4 regions of the Nocardia sp. NPDC003963 genome follow, and region 4 is predicted to be linked to each of the others. Evidence: riboswitches for the same ligand, from Rfam matches in the RefSeq annotation. Region 4 holds a riboswitch; each other region holds the start of a gene.
The links. Region 4 has a riboswitch for cobalamin ahead of ACWEWT_RS02865 (short-chain fatty acyl-CoA regulator family protein). Riboswitches for the same ligand answer to the same signal wherever they lie in the genome.
Positions count from the first base shown of each region.

Region 1: linked by a shared signal. The riboswitch ahead of ACWEWT_RS30895 (ABC transporter substrate-binding protein) and the one ahead of ACWEWT_RS02865 (short-chain fatty acyl-CoA regulator family protein) in region 4 are both predicted to bind cobalamin.
Region 2: linked by a shared signal. The riboswitch ahead of ACWEWT_RS13330 (FecCD family ABC transporter permease) and the one ahead of ACWEWT_RS02865 (short-chain fatty acyl-CoA regulator family protein) in region 4 are both predicted to bind cobalamin.
Region 3: linked by a shared signal. The riboswitch ahead of metE (5-methyltetrahydropteroyltriglutamate--homocysteine S-methyltransferase) and the one ahead of ACWEWT_RS02865 (short-chain fatty acyl-CoA regulator family protein) in region 4 are both predicted to bind cobalamin.

Region 1 is NZ_JBSGIP010000036.1:21,427-26,898, forward strand. It holds gene ACWEWT_RS30880 (DoxX family protein) at 1-336, opposite strand, end outside; gene ACWEWT_RS30885 (aminoglycoside adenylyltransferase family protein) at 606-1,394, shown strand; gene ACWEWT_RS30890 (SDR family NAD(P)-dependent oxidoreductase) at 1,464-2,201, opposite strand; cobalamin riboswitch at 2,328-2,487, shown strand; gene ACWEWT_RS30895 (ABC transporter substrate-binding protein) at 2,625-3,542, shown strand; gene ACWEWT_RS30900 (FecCD family ABC transporter permease) at 3,638-4,594, shown strand; gene ACWEWT_RS30905 (ABC transporter ATP-binding protein) at 4,671-5,453, shown strand.
Region 2 is NZ_JBSGIP010000004.1:268,818-274,289, forward strand. It holds gene ACWEWT_RS13320 (ABC transporter substrate-binding protein) at 1-598, opposite strand, end outside; gene ACWEWT_RS13325 (ABC transporter ATP-binding protein) at 598-1,368, opposite strand; gene ACWEWT_RS13330 (FecCD family ABC transporter permease) at 1,368-2,420, opposite strand; cobalamin riboswitch at 2,529-2,744, opposite strand; gene ACWEWT_RS13335 (lipase family protein) at 3,266-4,360, shown strand; gene ACWEWT_RS13340 (alkane 1-monooxygenase) at 4,759-5,472, shown strand, end outside.
Region 3 is NZ_JBSGIP010000009.1:177,967-183,438, forward strand. It holds gene recG (ATP-dependent DNA helicase RecG) at 1-332, shown strand, start outside; gene metE (5-methyltetrahydropteroyltriglutamate--homocysteine S-methyltransferase) at 683-2,950, opposite strand; cobalamin riboswitch at 3,124-3,262, opposite strand; gene ACWEWT_RS18550 (pyruvate carboxylase) at 3,615-5,472, shown strand, end outside.
Region 4 is NZ_JBSGIP010000001.1:604,641-610,112, forward strand. It holds tRNA gene ACWEWT_RS02855 (tRNA-Pro) at 643-716, opposite strand; gene ACWEWT_RS02860 (hypothetical protein) at 752-1,021, opposite strand; cobalamin riboswitch at 1,317-1,485, shown strand; gene ACWEWT_RS02865 (short-chain fatty acyl-CoA regulator family protein) at 1,983-3,407, shown strand; gene ACWEWT_RS02870 (NAD(P)/FAD-dependent oxidoreductase) at 3,669-4,859, shown strand; gene sigJ (RNA polymerase sigma factor SigJ) at 4,856-5,472, shown strand, end outside.

The sequences.
Region 1 (5,472 bases), on a different contig from region 4:
CGCGGCGACGGCCACGACCAGCGCGCTGAACACCATCACCCAGATGATCGCCTGATCACCGCTGCCGGAGAATCGGTTGAACTGCGCATCGACGCCGAATACCGTCTGCCCGACCCATTTCAGCAGCGGTTCGGCGCCGAGCAACGGCCACATCGGTGCGGTATCGGGCAGGAAACGGTGTGCGAATCCGGTGAAGACGAACAGGACCTGTCCGATCATCACGCAGAACACCAGGCAGTAGACCACGCCGAAGCGGAAGGCGAACCGGGCCGGCCACGGCCAGCGCGCCGGTGCCGGGTTATCGGGTTCGACCGGTGCGTGCTCGGATCCGGTCACCGTCTGCACCGTATTCACACCGCACCTCGCTGTCCGACTGTTCGACGCTCGCCCCGTCCACCCCGAGCCGACTCTTCCTCGAATCTAGAACAGACCCTGGTCCGACCACCTCCGTGACAACCCCGATCCTGTTGTCCTCCCTGGGCACGACTCCGTACACCACGGAGATGGGCCTTTCGGATTACGCGGTATCCGGCAGTGAACCGGTTCGGTGAAGGGCGGCCCACTACCGCGGGTCCGTACGGCAGCCGACTGCCTATCGTGGATTCGTGACTCTGCCGATACCGGACCCCGCCGCGGAAGGCGCTCTGATCATCCGAGCCGTGACCGATCTACTCGGCGGCGATCTACTCGGCCTGTATCTGTACGGCTCGGCGGTGACCAGCGGTCTGCGGCCGGACAGCGACCTCGATTTCCTGGCGGTCACGATCTCGCGCATCACCCCCGAGATCCGGGATCGCCTGGCCGGCAGCCTGCTCCGGTATTCCGGGCGCTGGCCGCGGTCGGGCCCCGCCCGGCCCGTGGAGCTGACGGTGGTCGTGCGCGACGATATCGTTCCGTGGCGCTTCCCACCGCGTGCGGAGTTCGTCTACGGCGAATGGCTGCGTGCGGAGTTCGAGCGGGGCACTGTCCCGGCTTCCGCGGACGACCCCGATCTGGCGATCCTGCTCACCATGGCGCGTGACGGGTCGCTCGCGCTGGCCGGGCCGCCGGCCCACCGGATTCTGGATCCGGTGCCGCCGGGCGATCTGATTCGGGCGATCACCGCAAGTCTGCCCGTACTGACCGATAGTGTGGACGGTGACGAGCGCAATGTGGTCCTCACCCTGGCGCGTATGTGGGTTACGGCGGACTCCGGGGCGGTGGTGTCCAAGGCGGAAGCCGCGGATCGTCTCCTACCGCTGCTGCCCGCGGGCCACGCCGCGCTGCTGCGCCGGGCGCGGGACGGCTATCTCGGCATCGCGGTGGACGACTGGACCGGGTGCCACGACGCCGTCGCCGCCTTCGTGCGCTACGCCACCGACACGGTCACGGCCGCCTGCGCGCGAACCGGGTGAGCCGGGGCCCCGCCGAACCGGCCGATCCGGCGGGGATCGAGCCGCGAAGGCCCGATCCCCGCGACACCACTACCAGGCGATGGGGCCCTGCGCACCGACGAAGGAACCGTCGGTGGACATATCCGGCGACTCCGCCGCCGCGAGGACGACCGCCGCGGCCTCCTCCGGTGTCGTCGGTGCGTCGGCCGCCGCCGGAGCCAGTTCGGTCGCGACGAAACCGGGGCATACCGAGACCACCCGGACATCGGTGCCGGCGAGGGTTTTCGCCAGCCCGACCGTGATGCTGTTCAACGCCGCCTTCGATGCCTGATAGCCCGGGACCACCATCGAGTAGTACGCCGAGTCCGGATTGCGTTGCTGGGTGAGCGAACCCATCTCGGTGGAGATATTGACGATCCGGCCGGCCGGCGCCCGGCGCACCAGAGGAAGCAACGCTTCGATCACATTGACGGGACCGAAGGTGTTGGTCATGAGGGTCTCGGTGAACGCGCCCGGATGGGCGAAGTTCACCGTGCCCGCCGCGGTCGCCTCGGGCAGAATGCCGGCATTGTTCACCAGTACGTCGATGTGCTCGTATCGTTCGGCGATCGCTTCGCGCAGGCACCGCGCGCTGTCCACCGAGCACACGTCCAGGACTTCGCCCTCGGCCGCGAGCCCCTGTGCCCGCAGTTCTCCCACTACCGTCTCCACCGCCGCCGCGCGGCGTCCGGTGACGATCACCCGGTGGCCCCGCCGGGCGAACGCCGTCGCGGTGGCGCGTCCGATTCCGCGGGTCGCCCCGGTGACCACCACGATCTTCTCCGACATATCGTTCCTTTCGCGATTCCGCTGTTACTCCACGAGCATCGGCGAGGGCACCCCTGGTGTGCTGGCAGGAAATCGCCGTCGCATTCGCCCCCTCGGCACCACCGCACGATCCGGTCGTACGTCCAGTTCTGTGTCCGATAGCATGGTCCACGGCCGCACTGCGGTCGCGGCGCGGTGAGGGAACCCGGTGCGAATCCGGGACTGGCGCGCAACGGTGACACCCGTGTGGTGGAGTCCGATCACTCACCCGCCGAGCTCGGTTCCCGGCCTCGCGCACAGGCCCAGACGCAAGGAGTCCACGCCGTGACGCGGTCCATTTCCCTGGCGGTCGCCGCCGTGGTGTCCACCCTCCTGCTGGCCGGATGTTCCGGTGCGGACAGTTCCGGCGATCCCGCGGCAGCCGCCGGTGGATCCGGTTATCCGATGAAGCTCGGCAACTGCGGAACCGAAATCACCGTCCCGGCGCCCCCGCAACGCGCCGTGGCCCTCAACCAGGGGTCGGCGGAGATCCTGCTGTCACTCGGGCTGGCCGATCGGATGGTGGGCACCGCCACCTGGACCGATCCCGTCCGCGCGAATCTGGCCGCCGACAACGCGCGAGTGCCGCGACTGGCCGACAACAAACCCTCGTTCGAGGTGGTCCTCGACAAGGAACCGGATTTCGTATCCGCGTCCTTCGGCGGCACGCTCGGTCCCGGTGGCGTGGCCGAACGCGAACAGTTCACCGAACTGGGTGTGCCCACCTACCTCTCGCCGACCGATTGTGACGGCAAAACCGATATCAGCGTCAATGCCGACGGCGCCCGGACCGAACCGCTGACCATGGATTCGGTCTACCGGGAGATCCGCGAACTGGCCGCGATCTTCGATGTGCGGGACCGCGGCGAACAGCTGGTCACCGAACTACGCGATCGCCACGACGCCGCGGCCGGGCGGATCGCCGCGGACGGCGTCTCGCTGGCGTTCTGGTTCGCCGATACGTCCACACCGTATGTCGCGGGCTGCTGCGGCTCCTCCGGGATCATCACCGGCGCAGTGGGCGCGAAGAATGTATTCGACGACACCACCGACGAATGGCCGCAGGTCAGCTGGGAGACGGTACTCGACCGTGACCCGGCTGCCCTCGTACTGGCCGATCTGAGCCGGCGCAGTCTCGCCGGGGACGCCCTGGACAGCAAGATCTCGTTCCTGGAATCGAACCCGGTGACCGCCGAACTGTCCGCGGTACGCGATCGGCGCTACATCGTGGTCAACGGCGCCGATCTGAACCCGTCGATCCGGACGGTCGACGGTATCGAGAAGGTCGCCGACGCCCTGGAACGGTGGGGCCACGGTTCGTGAGCCCGGATGCACCGTCGCGCACCACCGCCCGGATCGCCCGCGCACCCGCTACCGCGGCGCTGGTTCTGGCGGGGCTGGTCGTGCTGATCTCCTCGATGGCCTTCACCGTCACCATCGGGCCGGCGGAGCTGTCGGTCGGCGAGGTCTACGCGGTCCTGTTCGAGAAGCTGGGCGCCGGCACCGCCGCTGTTTCGCCGATCCGGGAGGGCATCGTCTGGCAGTTGCGGCTGCCGCGCACCCTGCTCGCCGCGATCTGCGGCGCCGGGCTGGGAGTCTGCGGAGTGGTCATGCAGTCACTGCTGCGCAACCCACTCGCCGACCCGTTCGTCCTGGGGATCTCCTCCGGCGCGTCCACCGGCGCGGTGCTCGTGGCCGTCCTGGGCGTGGGCGGCGGACTGATCTCACTGTCCACCGGAGCGTTCCTCGGGGCGCTCATCTCGTTCGGCCTGGTACTGGTCCTGGCCGCGGGTGCCGGCGGCGGCACCGCCAAGGTGGTGCTGGCCGGGGTGGCCGGGACCCAATTGTTCTCCGCGCTCACCTCGTTCATCGTGCTTTCCTCGGCCGACGCCGAACGGACCCGCGGGATCCTGTTCTGGCTGCTGGGGTCGCTCGCGGGCGCCACCTGGAACGATGTGGGCACCACGGCGATCGTCTGCGCGGGTGGGATGGCGCTGTGCTGGTGGTACGCGTCCGCGCTGGACGCGTTCACCTTCGGTTCCTCGGCCGCGGCGACCCTGGGCGTCGCGGTCGGCCGGACCCGGCTGCTGTTGCTCGTGACCACCGCGCTCATGACCGCCGTACTGGTCAGTGCCGCCGGAGCGATCGGGTTCATCGGATTGGTACTCCCGCACGCCGCGCGTTTCCTGGTCGGCCCCCGGCACAGCCGCCTGATCCCGGTGACCGCGGTTCTGGGCGCGATACTGCTGGTCTGGGTCGACGCACTCGCCCGCACCGTATTCGCGCCGCAGGAGGTACCGGTCGGCGTGGTCACGGCACTCATCGGCGTCCCCGCGTTCGCACTCCTGCTGTTCCGCTCCCGGAGTACGCCGTGACCCGCCCGCCCGATCGCAGGACCGCACACCGCGCGGATGACACTGCGGCGCAACCGATCACACCTCGGAGCATCCGTTGACACTGAACGCACAGAATCTGTTCTGGTCCCGGGGCGGCAATCTCGTCGTCGACGATGTCACCCTCCGTCCGGAACCCGGGCAGACGGTCGGCCTGCTCGGGCCGAACGGATCCGGCAAATCGTCGCTGCTGCGCCTGCTGGCCGGGATCTCACGGCCGGACCGGGGCAGCGTCACGCTCGACGACACTCCCCTGTACCGGCTGGGCCGGCGTCCCCTGGCGCGCCGGATCGCCGTGGTCGGCCAGCACGCGCACACCGATGTCGATATCACCGTGCGGGATGTGGTGCGCCTCGGGCGTATCCCGCACCGCGACCTGTTCGGCCAGGACGCGGACGAGGAACCGGCGATCGACCGGGCACTGCGCGCCACCGACCTCTCCGGCCACGCGGGGCGACTGTGGAGCACCCTCTCCGGCGGCGAACGGCAGCGGGCCCAGATCGCGCGGGCCCTCGCCCAGGAACCCGGCGAACTCCTGCTCGACGAGCCGACCAACCATCTCGATATCGCCCATCAGCTCGATATCCTCGATCTGGTCACGCGATTGCCGCTCACCACGGTCGTCGCCCTGCACGATCTCAACCTCGCCGCCATGTTCTGCGATTACATCCTGGTCCTGGATCGTGGCGCGATCGCCGCGCACGGCACCCCCGCCGAAACGCTCACCGAACCACTCGTCCGGGACGTCTACGGCGTGCATGCGACGATCACGATCGACGACGGTGTTCCGGCCGTTCGCTATCGCCGCCCGGCGGTACCTTCGGGCACCACAGCCCCCTGACGAACGCATGGGCACCCGC
Region 2 (5,472 bases), on a different contig from region 4:
CGGCGATTTGTTCACGGTACTGGGCGACGAGTTCGTCCGCCTTGTCGCGCACATCGAAGATCTCACCGAGGTTGACGAGGTCCGCGTAGAGGGCGTCCAGCGGTTCCATCACGCCGCGACGATCGGATCCGGGTTGCCGGCATGCCTCGGTCAACTGGTAGGGGACCGCGCCGATCGAGCGCACCCAATCCGGGGTGAGTCCCGTGGACTCCTTGAAACCGTAGTTCCAGCCGGCGAAGACGAAATCGGGGGCGGCGGCCTGCACGATCTCGCGGGTGAAGGCGTCGCCGAGCGCGGGTACGCGGTCGAAGTCGGCCTTCCACGGTGAGGTGGCGATATCGCGTTCCTTACCGGGGTAGCTGGTGTAACCCGCCAGCCGATCGGCCAGGCCGAGGGCGAGCATCATCTCGGTGATGCCGGTGTCGTTGGTGACCACCCGCTCCGGGATGCCGTCGACGGTGAGCGGCGCGCCGCAGTTGGTCACCGTGACCGAGGTGTCGGCCGCGGATCGCGGGGCCTCCTGGAGCTCGGCTCCGCATGCTGCCGTGGCCACCACGCAGGCGACCGCAAATGCCCGGGCCGGCCGGAGAAATCTCATCACTGTTCCTTCTCGTCGAAGATGACCTGTGGGACACCCAGCCGCGGATGGTCGACGATATGGCCGCCGATCGAGAACCAGCGAGTGAGGACCTCGGTGGTGATCACTTCGTGCGGGCGGCCCGAACAGACGAGTCGGCCCGCGTACAGGACGAAGATCCGGTCGCAGTGCTGCGCGGCGAGATTGAGGTCGTGGAGAGCCGCGATCACGGTGATCCCCAGACCGCGTGCCGCGGACAGCACGCTGTACTGGTGGCGGACGTCGAGGTGATTGGTCGGTTCGTCCAGGACGAGCACACGCGGTTGCTGGGCCAGCGCCCGCGCGATCAGCACCCGTTGGCGTTCACCGCCGGACAGTGCGAGAAAGCCGCGCGTGGCGAGATGACCGATATCGGCGGTGGCCATGGCCGCGGCGCAGATCTCGCGGTCGCGGCGGTGTGTACCGCGCAGCAGCGCGGTATGTGGTAGCCGCCCGGTGGCGACTACCTCGGCGGCGGTGAAATCGAACGGGGTGTTCGCGTCCTGGGTCAGCGCCGCGACCTGGCGGGCGTTCTCCCGCATGCTGATCGCCGAGATATCCGTCCCGTCGACCAGGACGCGCCCCGAAGTCGGCGACAGGGCGCGGTAGAGGCATCGCAGCAGGGTGGATTTACCACTGCCGTTCGGTCCGACGACGCCGATGAACGCACCGGGCGCGGCGGTCAGGGTCACCGCCTCGACCACCGGCGTGCCGTCGAACTCGACCGCCACGTTCTCGTAATCGACCCGCATCAGCCGTGTTCCACCAGCGCGCCGCGGCGGCGCATCAACAGGACGAAAACGGGGACGCCCACCGCCGCGGTGATCGCGCCCAGGGGGAGTTCCTGCGGAGGTATGAGGGTCCGCGCCACCAGATCCGCGGTCACCAGGAACACCGCGCCCAGCAGAGGCGTCACGATCGTGAGCCGTCGATGGTCGGCTCCGACCAGCAGTCTGGCGATATGCGGCACCACCAGCCCGACGAAGCCGATGGCGCCGCATACGGCGACGAAACAGCCCGTCATCGCGGCGGCGACCACGAACAGGAGCAGCCGGAACCGGGAAGCGTCCACTCCGAGTGCGGCACCGACCTCGTCCCCCATCGCCAGCGCGTTCAGATGACGCGCGTACACGGCGATCACCGTCAGCCCGGACAAGGCCGCTGCGGCGACCAGGGGAACCATCTGCCAGGTCGCGCCCGCCAGACTCCCGAGCAGCCAGAACATCACCGAACGGGCGGCATCCCCGTGCGGGGCCAGGAACACCAGTACCGTCGTCGCGGCGGAGAAACCGTAACCGACGGCAGTACCCGTCAGTACCAGCCGCAGCGGTACCAGCCCGGACGCCGAGCGCGCCATCAGATAGACGAGAAGGGTGGCGCCGAGCGCACCGATGAAGGCCGCGGTCGACAGCGCGTAGATGCCGAGAGCCCCGAAAACGCCGAAGAGTACGACTGCGGTGGCCCCCACCGACGCCCCTGAGGAGATCCCCAGTACGTACGGGTCGGCGAGCGCATTACGGACCATGGCCTGCACCAGCAGCCCGACCCCGCCCAGACCCGCGCCGACGAGAGCAGCCGACAGGACCCGGGGCAATCGGGAGTCGACGATGATCCGATAGTCGGCGACGTCGGTGGCGAGCACCGTCGCGCCGGTGAGTTCGGCCCACAGGAACCAGATCGTGTCACGCCACGGGATCTGGGCCGCACCGAGCGCCAGCGCGAGTACGGAGATCACCACGAGTGCCACGACGAGGCCGGAGGCAAGCACGGCGACGGGCAGCCGCCGTTTCTCGACAGTTCTCATCGGCCGGCGCTATCCGCACCGTCCCGAAGCGTATGTGCGCAGGCAGCCGAGCACCACAGGACCCATATCTCGTCAACCGCTCCCTCGGAGTCGACAGGAGACCGCGCCGTCGGCTCGGCCGCGCGGGCAGGTCTTCGGGCTCGTGGACGGGATACCGGATATCCGGTATCGCCTACTGGCGGTCGCTTCCCGGGCGGCGGGCCCAGTGCTGATGACCGCGGTCGTTTCCACATACCGCTGCGGGGCAGCTCCGGATTCCCACCGGATTCCCTCTTGCGAACCGCCCATCACGGACAGGCGGTAACCAGCGCCCGGTCACAGTAGCATTCCGGTCGATGCCGAGCCGTCCGTGGGCAGATGGCGAACCGGTCGTCGGTACCGATCGGCCCTGTGCGAATCCCCGCGGCGACCTCCGGGCTTGCGTCCGCAACATGGCATATGCTTTGGCCTCGACGACACGAAGTGCATATGTGCCCGGTTCTGCGTTCGAACAGAGATACTCGCAGTACTCGATCGAGATCTGTTGGATCGAAGCGTCGCCTTTCCCTGCTTACGGTTCGCTGACCAGCAGAGTTGTGCTCGCGTCCGCGGCAATCGTGTCTCTCGGTTCAACAATCGCCCTGACTGGATCACACGCATGAAGGATCGGTATGAAGAGCGAAAAACGAGCTTGGCTAGCAGTTTTGACAGGAGTCCTCATAGTCGCAGCCGGTGGCGCGATCGCCGCGCCGGCCGCTTGGACGCAACCGGCGTCGTCGCGCTCACCGGGCGCCGGGGGCGATATCCTCCGTGCCGAGGCAGCGCACCTGGCAATCTCGGCCCCGGGTCTACCCGGGACGGTACCGGTGCAGTCGACCCGCCTCACTTACGCCAGCAGCGACACCCATGACGCGCCGACCACGGTGGTGGGTACGTATCTGGAGCCGATTGCGCCGTGGACCGGCCCGGGGGAACGCCCGCTGGTGGCGTATGCGGGTGGTACCCAGGGGCAAGGCGTCGAGTGCGCGCCGTCGGCGATGCTGTCGCAGGTGGTCCGGTACCAGCCGCCGGCCGATCTGGTCTTCGAATACGACGTCATCGCGATCTACCAGATGCTGTCCCGCGGGATGGCAGTGGTGATGACCGACTATCACGACCTCGGCGCGCCGGGCATCCACAATTTCCTCAACCGCAAGACACAGGGTTACGCGGTACTGGATTCCGCCCGCGCCGCGTTGGGGTTGCCCGGTGCCGGTTTCACGCCGAACTCGCCGGTCGTACTCTACGGCTACTCCCAGGGCGGGATGGCTTCCGCGGCGGCGGCCGAACTACAACCGGAGTATGCCCCCGAGCTGAACGTACGAGGCGCCTATGTGGGCGGTCCTCCGGTGGGCCCGCAGGAATATATCGCGCGCAGCGACGGCCACCCCGGCGTCGCACCGGCCATCGCCTGGATCCTCAACGGCATCGCCGCCGACTATCCCGGTACCCGTCCGGAAATCGATGCCGCGCTCAACGACACCGGTAAGGCGATCCTGCGCGATTCGATAGGTAAGTGCGGTGGTGGGCTCTCCAGCACCATGGCGCAGCCGCAGGTCACCGCGCAGTGGACGACCAGCGGACTGCCTCTCGCGGCCGTGATCGACGGCTCCCCGGAACTGAAGAAGGCATTCGACCAGCAGCGGCTCGGCGGCCTCACTCCGGCGGTGCCGGTACGTATCTACTCGGCCAGGAACGATGAGGCTGCTCCGTACCCGGCCGTGCACGGTATGGCGTCGAGCTGGTGCGGTGGCGGCGCGGCCGTTCAGCTGGATTCCGACGCTGGGTTGCCTCCCGTATCCGCCGGTTTCCTGGGCACCCACGATGTGGCCTTCTTCCCGTCGATGATGACCTCGGAGCAGTGGGTGAACGATCGCCTCGCCGGTGTGCCGGCGCCGGTGAACTGTGGTGCCCTGCCGTAGTTCCGCGAGTGTAAGAGCGATCGAAACACCCGTCCGGACAGTGGGTCTGCTGCTACGCGGTATCGACTGATCGCACGCGGGTGCCTCCGTACCGTCCCCGGCCGGGTCGGTCCGCGGCCGAGACGGCTCCGGACCGACCCGGCCGGGAGTGCCGAGCTGTACGGACCGAACGCGGAAACGGGCCACTTCCGAGTCCGGGCCACCAGGGATACAGGTGGCGCCGACCTCCGGAACGCCGAAAAACATGAATCTGCCGCCGCGCCGGAAACTTCCGGCCGGTCACGAGAAATCCGGAATACGAGTCGGGATGCGCCTCCGTGACGCGGGGAGCCTCGGCGGTACCGGATTCGGGCAGTCGTACCCAAACTGAATGGATCGGTTGGACGAGCGAGACAGATATGACAATCCTCAGACGCGGGACCACCCGCGATCGTAAACGCTATCTCTGGATTCTGAGCACCGTAGCGCCCGGTTGCGCGCTACTACCGGCACCACTGGTGAGCCTTACCGGAGCGGTCCTGTTCTGGTGGATCGGCCCGATTCTCGTCTTGGTGGTGATCCCGGTGCTGGATATCGCGGTGGGTTCCGACGGAAGCAGTCCGCGAGACGAAGACTACGAGGCCTTGTCCAACGATCGTTATTATCGTTGGTGCACGTTCCTATTCCTGCCGATGCAGTTCATCGGACTGGCCGTCGCGGGATACATGTGGGCCGGTTCCGAATTGGCACTCGTCGATAAATTGGGCCTGACCGTCACGCTGGGAATCGTTTCCGGTATCGGTATCAACGCCGCCCACGAATTCGGTCACCGGGTCGAACGGCTCGAACGCTGGCTGGCGAAAGTCGCGCTGGCGCAATCCGCGTACGGCCATTTCTTCGTGGAGCACAACCGCGGTCATCATGTCCGCGTGGCCACACCCGAGGATCCGGCGAGTTCCCGCTTCGGCGAATCGCTGTGGGCGTTCATACCGCGCAGTGTCACGGGCGGCTTCCGCTCGGCACTCGTCCTGGAACGGGAACGTCTGTCCCGCAAGGGTAAGACGTGGTTCAGCTGGGACAACCATCTATTGCAGGCGTGGTCGATGAGCCTGGTGTTGTTCGGTGTGATGATT
Region 3 (5,472 bases), on a different contig from region 4:
GGTTGTGCCTGCTCGTCACCGATGCGGCGCCCGGCGGTCCGGCGATGACCAGGCTGGAGGCCGTCGCCGCCACCACCGACGGGTTCGAGCTCTCGGTGCTCGATCTGCGCCAGCGGCGGGAGGGCGATGTGCTCGGGGCGGCGCAGTCGGGGACCACCCGGTCGCTGCGGCTGCTGTCACTGCTCGACGATCTCGAGGTCATCACCGCGGCTCAGGAGTTGGCGCGAACACTGGTGGAAGCGGATCCCGGGTTGTCCGGGCATCCGGGTCTGGCCGCGATGATGCACGCGGCCGTCGATTCCGAACGCCTGGAATACCTGGCCAAATCCTGATCGTCCGGCCCCGCTCACGACCTCGGGGCCGACGCCTCGAGGCATGCCGCCCGCGTAGCGCAGTCGCGCCGGGCCCTCGATCCCGCGGGAACCGTGCCGGGTCGCCCGGCGTCAAACCAGGCGACGGTATCGCCGAGGGGAAGGGGTCGGGTGTCATGGAGGAAAGGCAGAGATGCCGTGCGGTGCGGCGGTCGCTGTCCGCGCCGGCGCGCTTGCGACCGGTGCTGCGGATGACGCAGACCTGCCCGCAGTGTGTAGCGCGGCGGCCGAAACGCCGTGGACCGGGCGCGGGGGATCCGGAAGGCTGAACGGTCCGGGTCGCGCCGCGCGGTGCGACCCGGACCGCGCCATCAGCGCACGCTGCGGGCGGCGGCCACCATATTGCGCAGTGAGGCCGCCACTTCGGCGGGACCACGGGTTTTCAGGCCGCAGTCGGGGTTGACCCAGAGGCGTTCGGCCGGAACGGCTTTCAGTGCCGCGCGCAGCGCCGCGGTGATCTCCTCGACGCCCGGGACGCGGGGCGAGTGGATATCGTAGACACCGGGTCCCACCCCGGCGTCGAAGCCCGACGCGTTCAGATCGTCCAGCACCTCCATATGCGACCGGGCGGCCTCGATGGAGGTCACGTCGGCGTCCAGTCCGGCGATCGCCTCGATCACCTCGCCGAATTCCGAATAGCACAGGTGGGTGTGGATCTGGACGGCGTCGGAAACGCCGGAGGTCGCCAATCGGAACGCGTTCACCGACCAGTCCAGGTACGCCCGCTGATCGGCGGCGCGCAACGGGAGCAGTTCACGCAGTGCCGGTTCGTCGACCTGCACGATCCGGATACCGGCATGCTGTAGATCCACCGTCTCGTCCCGGATTGCCAGGGCGACCTGGCGGGCCGAATCCGCCAGTGGCTGGTCGTCCCGGACGAAGGACCAGGCCAGGATGGTGACCGGTCCGGTGAGCATGCCCTTGACCGGTTTATCGGTGAGCGATTGGGCGTAGGTGATCCAGTCCACCGTCATCGCGGCGGGACGGGAGACATCGCCGAACAGGATCGGCGGGCGTACGCAGCGCGTGCCGTAGGACTGCACCCAGCCGAGATCGGTGGCGGCGAATCCGTCGAGCTGTTCGGCGAAGTACTGGACCATATCGTTGCGTTCAGGTTCGCCGTGCACCAGCACGTCGAGCTCCAGTTCCTCCTGTAGCGCGACGACCTCGGCGATCTCCGCCCGCATCCGCCGAACATACTCGGCCCGGTCGATCTCATCGGCCCGCAGCGCCGCCCGGGCCAGCCGGATCGCCGAGGTCTGCGGGTAGGAGCCGATCGTGGTGGTGGGCAGCGCGGGCAGGCGCAGCCGATCCTGTTGCAGGGTCCGGCGTTGTTCGGCGGGCGCCCGCCGAACGGCAGCCGGGCCCAGCGCGGCCAGTCGCGCCCGCACCTGGGCGTTGCCGATCCGCGGATCGGCCCGGCGACTCGCCGCGGCGGCGCGGGCCGCCCCGAGTTCCGCGGCTACGGATTCGGTCCCGCCGGTCAACCCGGTGGCCAGTACCCGCACCTCGGCGGTCTTCTCGGCACCGAAGGCGAGCCAGGAACGCAGGGCGTCGTCGAGTCGGGTCTCCACCGCCAGCGAGTACGGCACGTGCAACAGCGAGCACGAGGTGGAGACCGCCACGGATCCGGCACTTCCCAGCAGGGTGGCCAATGTCGCCAATGCGACGTCGAGATCGGTGCGCCACACATTGCGGCCGTCGACCACGCCCGCGACGAGCAGTTTGTGCGCCAGGGCCGGTACCGCCGCGACCGCGGCGATATCGGTACCGGCGACCAGATCGACCGCGATACCTTCGATATCGGTCCCGGCGAGGGTGTCCAGGGCCGGCCCCGGATACCCGAAGTAGGTGGCGACCAGCACCGCCGGCCGGTCCCGGGACTCCGTCAATTCCGTGTAGACGCGGCGGACGACGGCGAGTTCTGCGTCGGTGAGGTCGGTGACCAGCGCGGGCTCGTCGAGCTGCACCCAGGTCGCACCCGCTTCGGCGAGCAGCCGCAGCAGCTCCCGGTACAGCGGGATCAGTTCCCCGATACGGTCCAGTGCCGCGCCGCCGGTGGTCTTGGCGAGCTTCAGGAAAGTGACCGGCCCGATGACGACGGGCCGCGCCGCGACACCCAGCTCGATCGCCTCCGCCACCTGTGCGAGCAGATCGCCGGGATGCAGGGTGAAGGTGATCTCCGGACCGATTTCGGGAACGAGGTAGTGGTAGTTCGTATCGAACCATTTGGTCATTTCCAGCGGTTCCACCGATTCGTTCCCGCGGGCGGCCGCGAAATAGCGGTCCAGCGGGTCGTCGATATCGGCCACCCGGGCCGGTAGGGCGCCCAGCAGCACGGCCGTATCGAGCATCTGGTCGTAGTAGGAGAAGGTGCCGACCGGGATCGAATCGAGGCCGGCGGCGGCCAGCGCGGTGTACTGGTCGCGGCGCAGCGTGCACCCGGTGTCGTGCAGCTGTGCCGCATCGATACGCCCGGCCCAGTAGGACTCGGTCGCGCGTTTGAGTTCCCGGCGCGGCCCCACCCGGGGAAGTCCGAGAACCGTTGCGGTGAACGGGCTTTGCGAAATAACAGTCACGGTGTTCTCCAGTGCTGAAGTTCGACGGCCATCGCCGTTCACGGACGCACGGGCACCGATGAGACCCCGTACGACCGGCCGCGCGGGCGGATCGCAATGTCAGCACTGGTGGACCGCAGCGCCCAATCCACGAGGCGGTGGCCACCGGATACGGCGTACCCGGTACAGCCGGCAGGTCTTCGGACTCGCGGGCACCGGCCGATACGGCCGACCTACTGGCCGTCGCTTCCCAGGCTGTGCGCCCAGTGCTGATGACGGCGTTCGTTCCTGCTCACCGCTGCGGGACAGTTCCGGATTCCCACCGGATTCCCTCTCACCCGCGTGGTGCGGGCTTCGGCGCCGGGGGCGGACGTTCGGGGCTCCTCGTCGTCCGGCCGGCGGACCAGCTGCGTGCACCACCATAACGCGGACGCGCCGAGTAGCCCAGGGCGGTCGGCCCGGTACGGGCCGGACACGGCTTCGCATACCTTCGCAAAATCGGCCGCATCCCGCGGATGGCCGGGGGATTGCGGTACCGCAATATACGCACAGGCCCGGGTTGTGGGCGGTGAGATATGACGGTGCGATGAACAATACTTCGCAGCATTGCCATACCCTCCTGTGAAGATCCTGCCAAGTGGACTTCGCTGTCGATCCTGGATGTGGCGCCGGGTACGTTGGTCCAATGTTCTCGAAAGTCTTGGTTGCCAACCGCGGCGAAATCGCCATCCGAGCCTTCCGCGCGGCGTACGAGCTCGGTGTCGGGACGGTTGCCGTCTTCCCGCACGAGGACCGGAATTCGGTCCACCGTCTGAAGGCCGACGAGGCATACGAGATCGGCGAGGAGGGCCATCCGGTCCGCGCCTACCTCTCGGTCGAGGCGATCATCGAGGCCGCCAGGACAGCGGGCGCCGACGCGATCTACCCGGGGTACGGGTTCCTGTCCGAGAACCCGGATCTGGCCGCCGCGTGCGCCCGGGCGGGCATCACCTTCATCGGTCCCGCCGCCGAGGTTCTCGAACTGGCCGGTAACAAGGCCCGCGCGATCGCCGCGGCGAAGGCGGCCGGGCTGCCGGTGCTGAATTCGAGCGCGCCCTCGGCCGATGTGACGGAGTTGCTGGCGGCATCGGAAACCATGGAGTTCCCGGTGTTCGTGAAGGCCGTCGCCGGTGGCGGTGGCCGCGGGATGCGCCGGGTCGCCGAGCGATCCGGCCTGCGGGAGGCGATCGAGGCGGCGTCGCGGGAAGCGGAGTCGGCGTTCGGTGACGCGACCGTCTTCCTGGAGCAGGCGGTGGTGAATCCGCGGCATATCGAGGTGCAGATCCTGGCCGATACCCAGGGCAATGTGATGCATCTGTTCGAGCGGGACTGTTCGCTGCAGCGGCGCCATCAGAAGGTGATCGAGCTGGCGCCCGCGCCGAATCTGGATCCGGAGCTGCGGGACCGGATCTGCGCGGACGCGGTGGCGTTCGCCCGGCAGATCGGCTACAGCTGCGCGGGCACGGTGGAGTTCCTGCTGGACGAGCGCGGCAACCATGTGTTCATCGAGATGAATCCGCGGATCCAGGTGGAACACACGGTGACCGAGGAGATCACCGATGTGGATCTGGTGCAGTCGCAGTTGCGGATCGCGGCCGGGGAGAGCCTGGCGGATCTGGGATTGAGTCAGGAGAAGGTGACCATCCGGGGCGCGGCGCTGCAGTGCCGGATCACCACCGAGGACCCGGCCAACGGATTCCGTCCCGATACCGGCCGCATCACGGCCTACCGCACCCCGGGCGGCGCCGGTATCCGGCTCGACGGCGGCGCGAACCTGGGCGCCGAGATCGGTGCCTACTTCGATTCCATGCTGGTCAAACTCACCTGCCGCGGCCGGGATTTCCCGACGGCGGTGGCCCGGGCGCGGCGCGCGCTCATGGAGTTCCGGATTCGCGGTGTCACCACCAATATCCCGTTCCTGCTCGCGGTACTCGCCGACGAGGATTTCACCGCCGGCCGGATCACCACCTCGTTCATCGACGAGCGTCCGGAACTGCTGGCCACCCGTGAACCCGCCGACCGCGGCACCAAGATCCTGAACTACCTGGCCGATGTCACGGTGAACAAACCGCACGGTGCCCGGCCGACCGCGGTGTACCCGCACGACAAGCTGCCCGCGATCGACCTGTCGGTACCGCCGCCGGACGGTTCGCGGCAGAAACTCCTGACCTTGGGCCCGGAGGGTTTCGCCCGTGCGCTGCGGGAGCAGAAGGCGGTCGGGGTCACCGATACCACCTTCCGCGACGCGCACCAGTCGCTGCTGGCGACCCGGGTGCGTACCAACGGTCTGCTCGATGTCGCCGGACATGTGGCCCGGCTGACTCCGGAACTGCTCTCGATCGAGGCGTGGGGTGGGGCGACCTACGATGTGGCGCTGCGCTTCCTCTACGAGGATCCGTGGGAGCGGCTGGCCGCGCTGCGCGAGGCAGTTCCCAATATCTGCCTGCAGATGTTGCTGCGCGGCCGTAACACTGTCGGCTACACCCCCTACCCGGAGCGGGTCA
Region 4 (5,472 bases):
ATGTACAGCTCCCGAATCGGCGAGGTCGCCTGCTGTCAGGTTCCACGATATTGACACCGACCAATGGGTTTGGATTCTTCGGCGCCAGAAGATTCCTGGGCCAGGAAAGCCTCAAAGACAAATTTACCAAGGGAAGCGTGCGTGACCGATTCCGCTCATAGAGGAGATCCGGCCACTCATCTTACGTCGGATCAACGCGACTCAGTTACGTGTGCGCGCGGGTCCGGCTCTGGAAAAGGCTACCGAGCACGACCGGCGCGGGCGATTTTGGGTGAACGACTGTTCGTCGGGCCGCGTGGCGGCCGTATCCAGACGGGCGGACTTCGGGACGCGACCCACTGGGATGAGGTGGTCACAAAACTCGGATACGAACAGCTCGGTCGCCACGACCTCCGGCACACCGGCCTGGCCCGTGTTGCCGACGCCGGTGTGCGGCTGCACCGCTCCAGCGGGTCGTCGGCCAAACCGACCCCCAAATCACCCGCTGGTGCCTGCATCCGGACAATCAGGCCATTCGCTCCGACGCGGTCAAGTGGTCCAGATATCTCCGCGGCGATACTGGCCCCAGATTTGCCCCGCCTTCCGGGCCTTCCGGTGAGAAGAAAACACCCTCCGACGCAGGTCAGAGAGTGTTTTCGTGTGTCGGGCTGACAGGATTTGAACCTGCGACCACTTGACCCCCAGTCAAGTGCGCTACCAAACTGCGCCACAGCCCGTTGCGCCTCGCGTTCCGGCGCTCGATGAGATTACCTCAGAGGTGCTCGGGAGCGGAAATCGGCTGGTCATGCGGGTGTTGTCGGGCGTCGGCGACAGTGCGTGAATCCCGTTCGGGCGTGGCGCTGGTTCCGGTCGGTGTGCCGCGCATACGGATTCGCGCGCGGTCCGCCGCGAGTGCCGGGATCGCCGCCAGCGTGATGGTCACCGCGGCGATGGTGAAGGCGGTGGTGAAGTCCGTGCCGATGACCGGGATGACGAGTAACGGGCCTGCCACTTGGCCTATGGCGTAGGTCGCGGTCAGCACAGCCGCTGCGCGGGTCTTCGGTAGCCGGTGTGCGAAGTCGGGAGTCAGGACCACTACGGCCATGAAACTGCCATGGTGGTTTCGCCGGTCACGAGCAGCGCTGCCCATACGGCGAACATCGGCCGGGTGTTCAGATGTGGTCGGTGGGACAATCCTGTCTCCGATGGCCCTGGCGGCTCGGGATCGTGAGCTGCGCTTATGCTGGCGAGTGCAGCTGGTTCGTCCCGCTCGACTCCGGTGTGAGCGGGATGTCGAACCCGCCGGGCGGCGCCACCGACGCCGATCGGCGGGTGCGAGGGAACCCGGTGGGAATCCGGGACTGTCCCGCAGCGGTGACCGGGAACGATCGCCGTCCTACGGCACCGGGCCGGAGGGTCCGGGAAGCGACGGCCGGTGATGCCGGCCCGGAGATGTTCCACCCCGGGTCGATCTCCAGAGGTCGATGCCCGCGAGTCCGAAAACCTGCCGGTTGCGCCGGGTACGCCGTACCCGGCGGCCGTCGCCTCGTGGACCGGGCGTTACGCCGGCAACCGACGTGTTCGTCTCCGCGGGTGCGTGTCGTCGCGCGTCCGAACGGGCGGCTGCCGGTCCTGCCACCGAGGGAGTTCGCATCATGCCGGAACCTGCCACGGCCCTCGGCGCGCCCGGGCTTCCGGGGCTCGATCGCGGCGGCGCGGATTCGGCAAGGAACAACTACGGTGCCCTGTCCGTGTGTTGTTGCCGAAACTGTGGAAGTTCGGTAACGAACGACGAAACAGATTGTCCTGCAACATGTGTGAATGTGACGTGGGTGTTTCGGTCCGAGGACGCGGTGATCGAGTCGTGGGACCCGTCGCCGCGAACGCCGCTGAATCGAGACCGGGTCGCCCCGTACCTTTGCGGAGTCGGGAGCGGGTCGGGGCGGTCGTATGGCATGTGCCGCCCGGCGCCCGGTCACCCGTAGTCCAGGAAGGAGTCGGCAGTGGAGAAGATGTATGCCGGGGGCCGGCTGCGTGTGCTGCGTGAGCAGCGGGGGCTGTCCCAATCCGGGCTCGCCAAGACCCTCGGGCTGTCGGTGAGCTATGTGAACCAGCTCGAGAACGATCAGCGGCCGTTGACGATCCCGGTTCTGCTGCGGCTCACGGCGACCTTCGATCTGGAGGTGGGTTTCTTCGCCCCGGAAACCGATGCCCGGCTGCTCGCGGACCTGCACGAGGTGTTCGCCGAGGAGCCCGAGTTCGCGTCGGTGAGCAGCAGTGAACTCGACGATCTGCTCTCGCGAGTGCCGACGGCGGCTCGATTGCTGATCAGTCAGCACCGGCGCTTGCGGGCGGCCAACGAGCAGCTCGACCAGCTCACTGCCGGGCTCGACGCGCCGGAGGCCGGCCGCCGCACCGCGATGCCCTACGAGGATGTTCGCGATTACTTCTACGACCGCCGCAACCATATCCCCGCTCTGGACACGGCCGCGGAGGATCTGTTCGCGCGCGGCGGGTTCACGCCGGGGGGATTGGATCTGCAGCTGGCTCGGCTGCTGCGGGACGAACACGACGTGGTGGTGCGGATCCGTTCGGAGGACCCCGGCCGTCCCGGGCCCAAGCGGATCTACGATCCGGACGCCCGGACGCTCACTCTCGCGCGCCGCCTCACTGCCGGTCAGCGAGCTTTCCAGCTGGCCACCCAGTTGGCGTTTCTCACCCAGTCCGCGGTGATCGAGGATCTGCTCGCCGAGACGGCGGCACTGCCCGCGGCCTCGCGCGGACTGTTGCGTATCGGTCTGGCGAACTATTTCGCCGGTGCGCTGATCCTGCCCTACGGGGCTTTCCTCGACGCGGCCGAGACGATGGGTTACGACATCGACCTGCTCTCCGCGCAATTCGAGGTCGGGTTCGAGACCGTATGTCATCGTCTGTCGACGTTGCAGCGGCGCGGGCAACGTGGGGTGCCGTTCTTCTTCGTGCGCACCGACCGCGCGGGCAATATTTCCAAGCGCCAGTCCGCCACCGCGTTCCACTTCTCCCGGGTCGGCGGCAGCTGCCCGCTGTGGGTCGTGCACGACGCCTTCGCCACCCCCGGCCGGATCCGGACCCAGATCGCCGAGATGCCCGACGGGCGCACCTATTTGTGGCTCGCGCGAACCACGGGGGAGAGCAACGCCGGATACCTGGCGCCTTCGCGCGATTTCGCCGTCGGTCTCGGTTGCGATCTCGCGTTCGCGGAGAAACTGGTCTACTCGCACGGGCTGCCCATTCACGACACGGTCGCCGCCGTGCCCATCGGGCCGGGCTGTCGCGTCTGTGAGCGCACCGCCTGCGCGCAGCGTGCGTTCCCGCAGATCGGCCGTCCCCTCGCGGTGGACGAGAATCGTCCGGCGAACACTCCGTACGCCCCGACCGGGCCCAGCTGAGCGGTACCGCTTGCGGCGAGTTCGTCGCACCGCGCGTCGGCCTTGTCGTCGACGGGGGTTGGGCCGGACGGTGCCGGTGCAGGTCGCGGTGGGAGGCCGGGTCGGTTCCGCGAACGTGCGCCGCGTGGCCCGGGTCGGTCGTCGCGGGGCTTCGGGCCTTGCACACCAAGTGTGAGGTGAGTCATAAAAATGGATCTTCTGTCACAGACAACAGGCGGCCGGGATCACGAGGGCAACACCTCGAGTGGACAGGAGATCCTCATGACCGGCCAGCGCGTACATGTTGTCGTCATCGGCGGTGGTTACGCCGGAACGTTGGCGGCCAACCGGCTCCAGCGCAATCCCGATATCGATATCACTCTCGTCAATCCGCGCCCCGAGTTCGTGCAGCGCCTGCGCCTGCACCAGTTCGCGGCCGGCACGGGTGACGCGACCGCCGACTACGCCGGTCTGCTCGGCGAGCGGGTTCGGTTGGTGGTCGACACCGTCACCCGTATCGATACCGAACAGCGGCAGATCCGGTTGGGCGCCGGTCCCGCCCTGGACTACGACTATGTCCTCTACGCGGTCGGCAGTACCGGCGCAGTCCCGGCCGCCGTGCCCGGGGCAGTGGAATTCGCCCACCCCATCGCCGAGTTGGAGCACGCCCGGCGGCTCCGCGCCGCCCTCGGCGAATGTCGTGCCGATGCCCCGGTCACCGTCGTCGGCGGTGGGCTCACCGGTATCGAGACCGCTGCCGAACTGGCCGAACAGGGCCGGACGGTGACGCTCGTCTGCGGCGGCCGCCTGGCACCCTCGTTTTCCGAACCCGCGCGGCGGTCCGTCGCGAGATGGCTCGTCCGCAACGGGGTCGAAGTGCTGGAGACCGCGGTGGTGGCGCAGGTCGGGCCGGATTCGGTGACTCTCACCGGCGGCGTGCAACGTCCCAGTGCGGTCACCATCTGGACGGCCGGCTTCGGGGTCCCGCCACTGGCCGCTGTCAGTGGCCTGCCGACCGATACGCTCGGACGGATGCTCACCGATGAGACGTTGACCAGCGTCGGCGACGAGCGCGTCGTCGCGGCCGGCGATGCGGTGGCCCCGTCGGATCTGCCGTTGCGGATGAGCTGCTTCACCGCCGGGCCCACCGGGGCGACGGCGGCGGATACGGTCCTCAGTCGCATCGCGGGCGAACAACCCGCGCTGCTCGATCTGGCGTATCTGGCCTCGAATGTCGGCCTGGGCCGCCGGGCCGCCCGATTCCAGGTGACCCGCAAGGACGACACTCCTGCCGCTGTCTACCTCGGTGGCCGGATCGGCGGGCGGATCGCCGGCGCGATCAAAGAAGCGGTCACCAGAGGCACACTCTGGGGTATTCGCCGCGAGGGCCGCAAACCCGGCTCCAGTGTCTGGCCCAAGGGCGGCGGCATCCGGCCGCGTACCCCGGAAACCGTGGCGGTCACGCAGCCGTGAGCGCTACCGACGAGCATGCCGAGCGGTTCACCCTGCTGCGTCCGCTGCTGTTCACGATCGCCTACGAAATCCTCGGATCGGCGGGTGAATCCGACGATGTCCTGCAGGACAGTTACCTGCGCTGGGCCCGAGTGGATCTCGCGACGGTCCGCGATACCAAATCGTATCTGGCGCAGCTGGTGACCCGTGAGGCGCTCAAATCGCTGCGGGCGGGGGTGCGTCGCCGCGAGACCTATATCGGTCCGTGGCTTCCCGAACCGCTGGTGCTCGACGAGCGCGATGCCTCCACCGATGTCGTACTGGCCGAATCGGTCTCCATGGCCATGCTCGTGGTGCTGGAATCGCTCACGCCCGATGAACGGGCGGTGTTCGTGCTGCGCGAGGTGTTCGGATTCGATTATCCGGAAATCGCCGCCGCGGTGGAGAAGTCGGTGGTGTCGGTGCGCCAGGTGGCGCACCGGGCCCGCGAACACGTACAGGCTCGGCGGAAGAAATTCGAACCCGTCGACGCCGCCGCGGTCACCGCGCAGTTCATGACCGCGGCGGCCACCGGTGATATGGCGGGCCTGCTCGCGATGCTGGCGCCGGACGCCACCTGGACCACCGACCACGG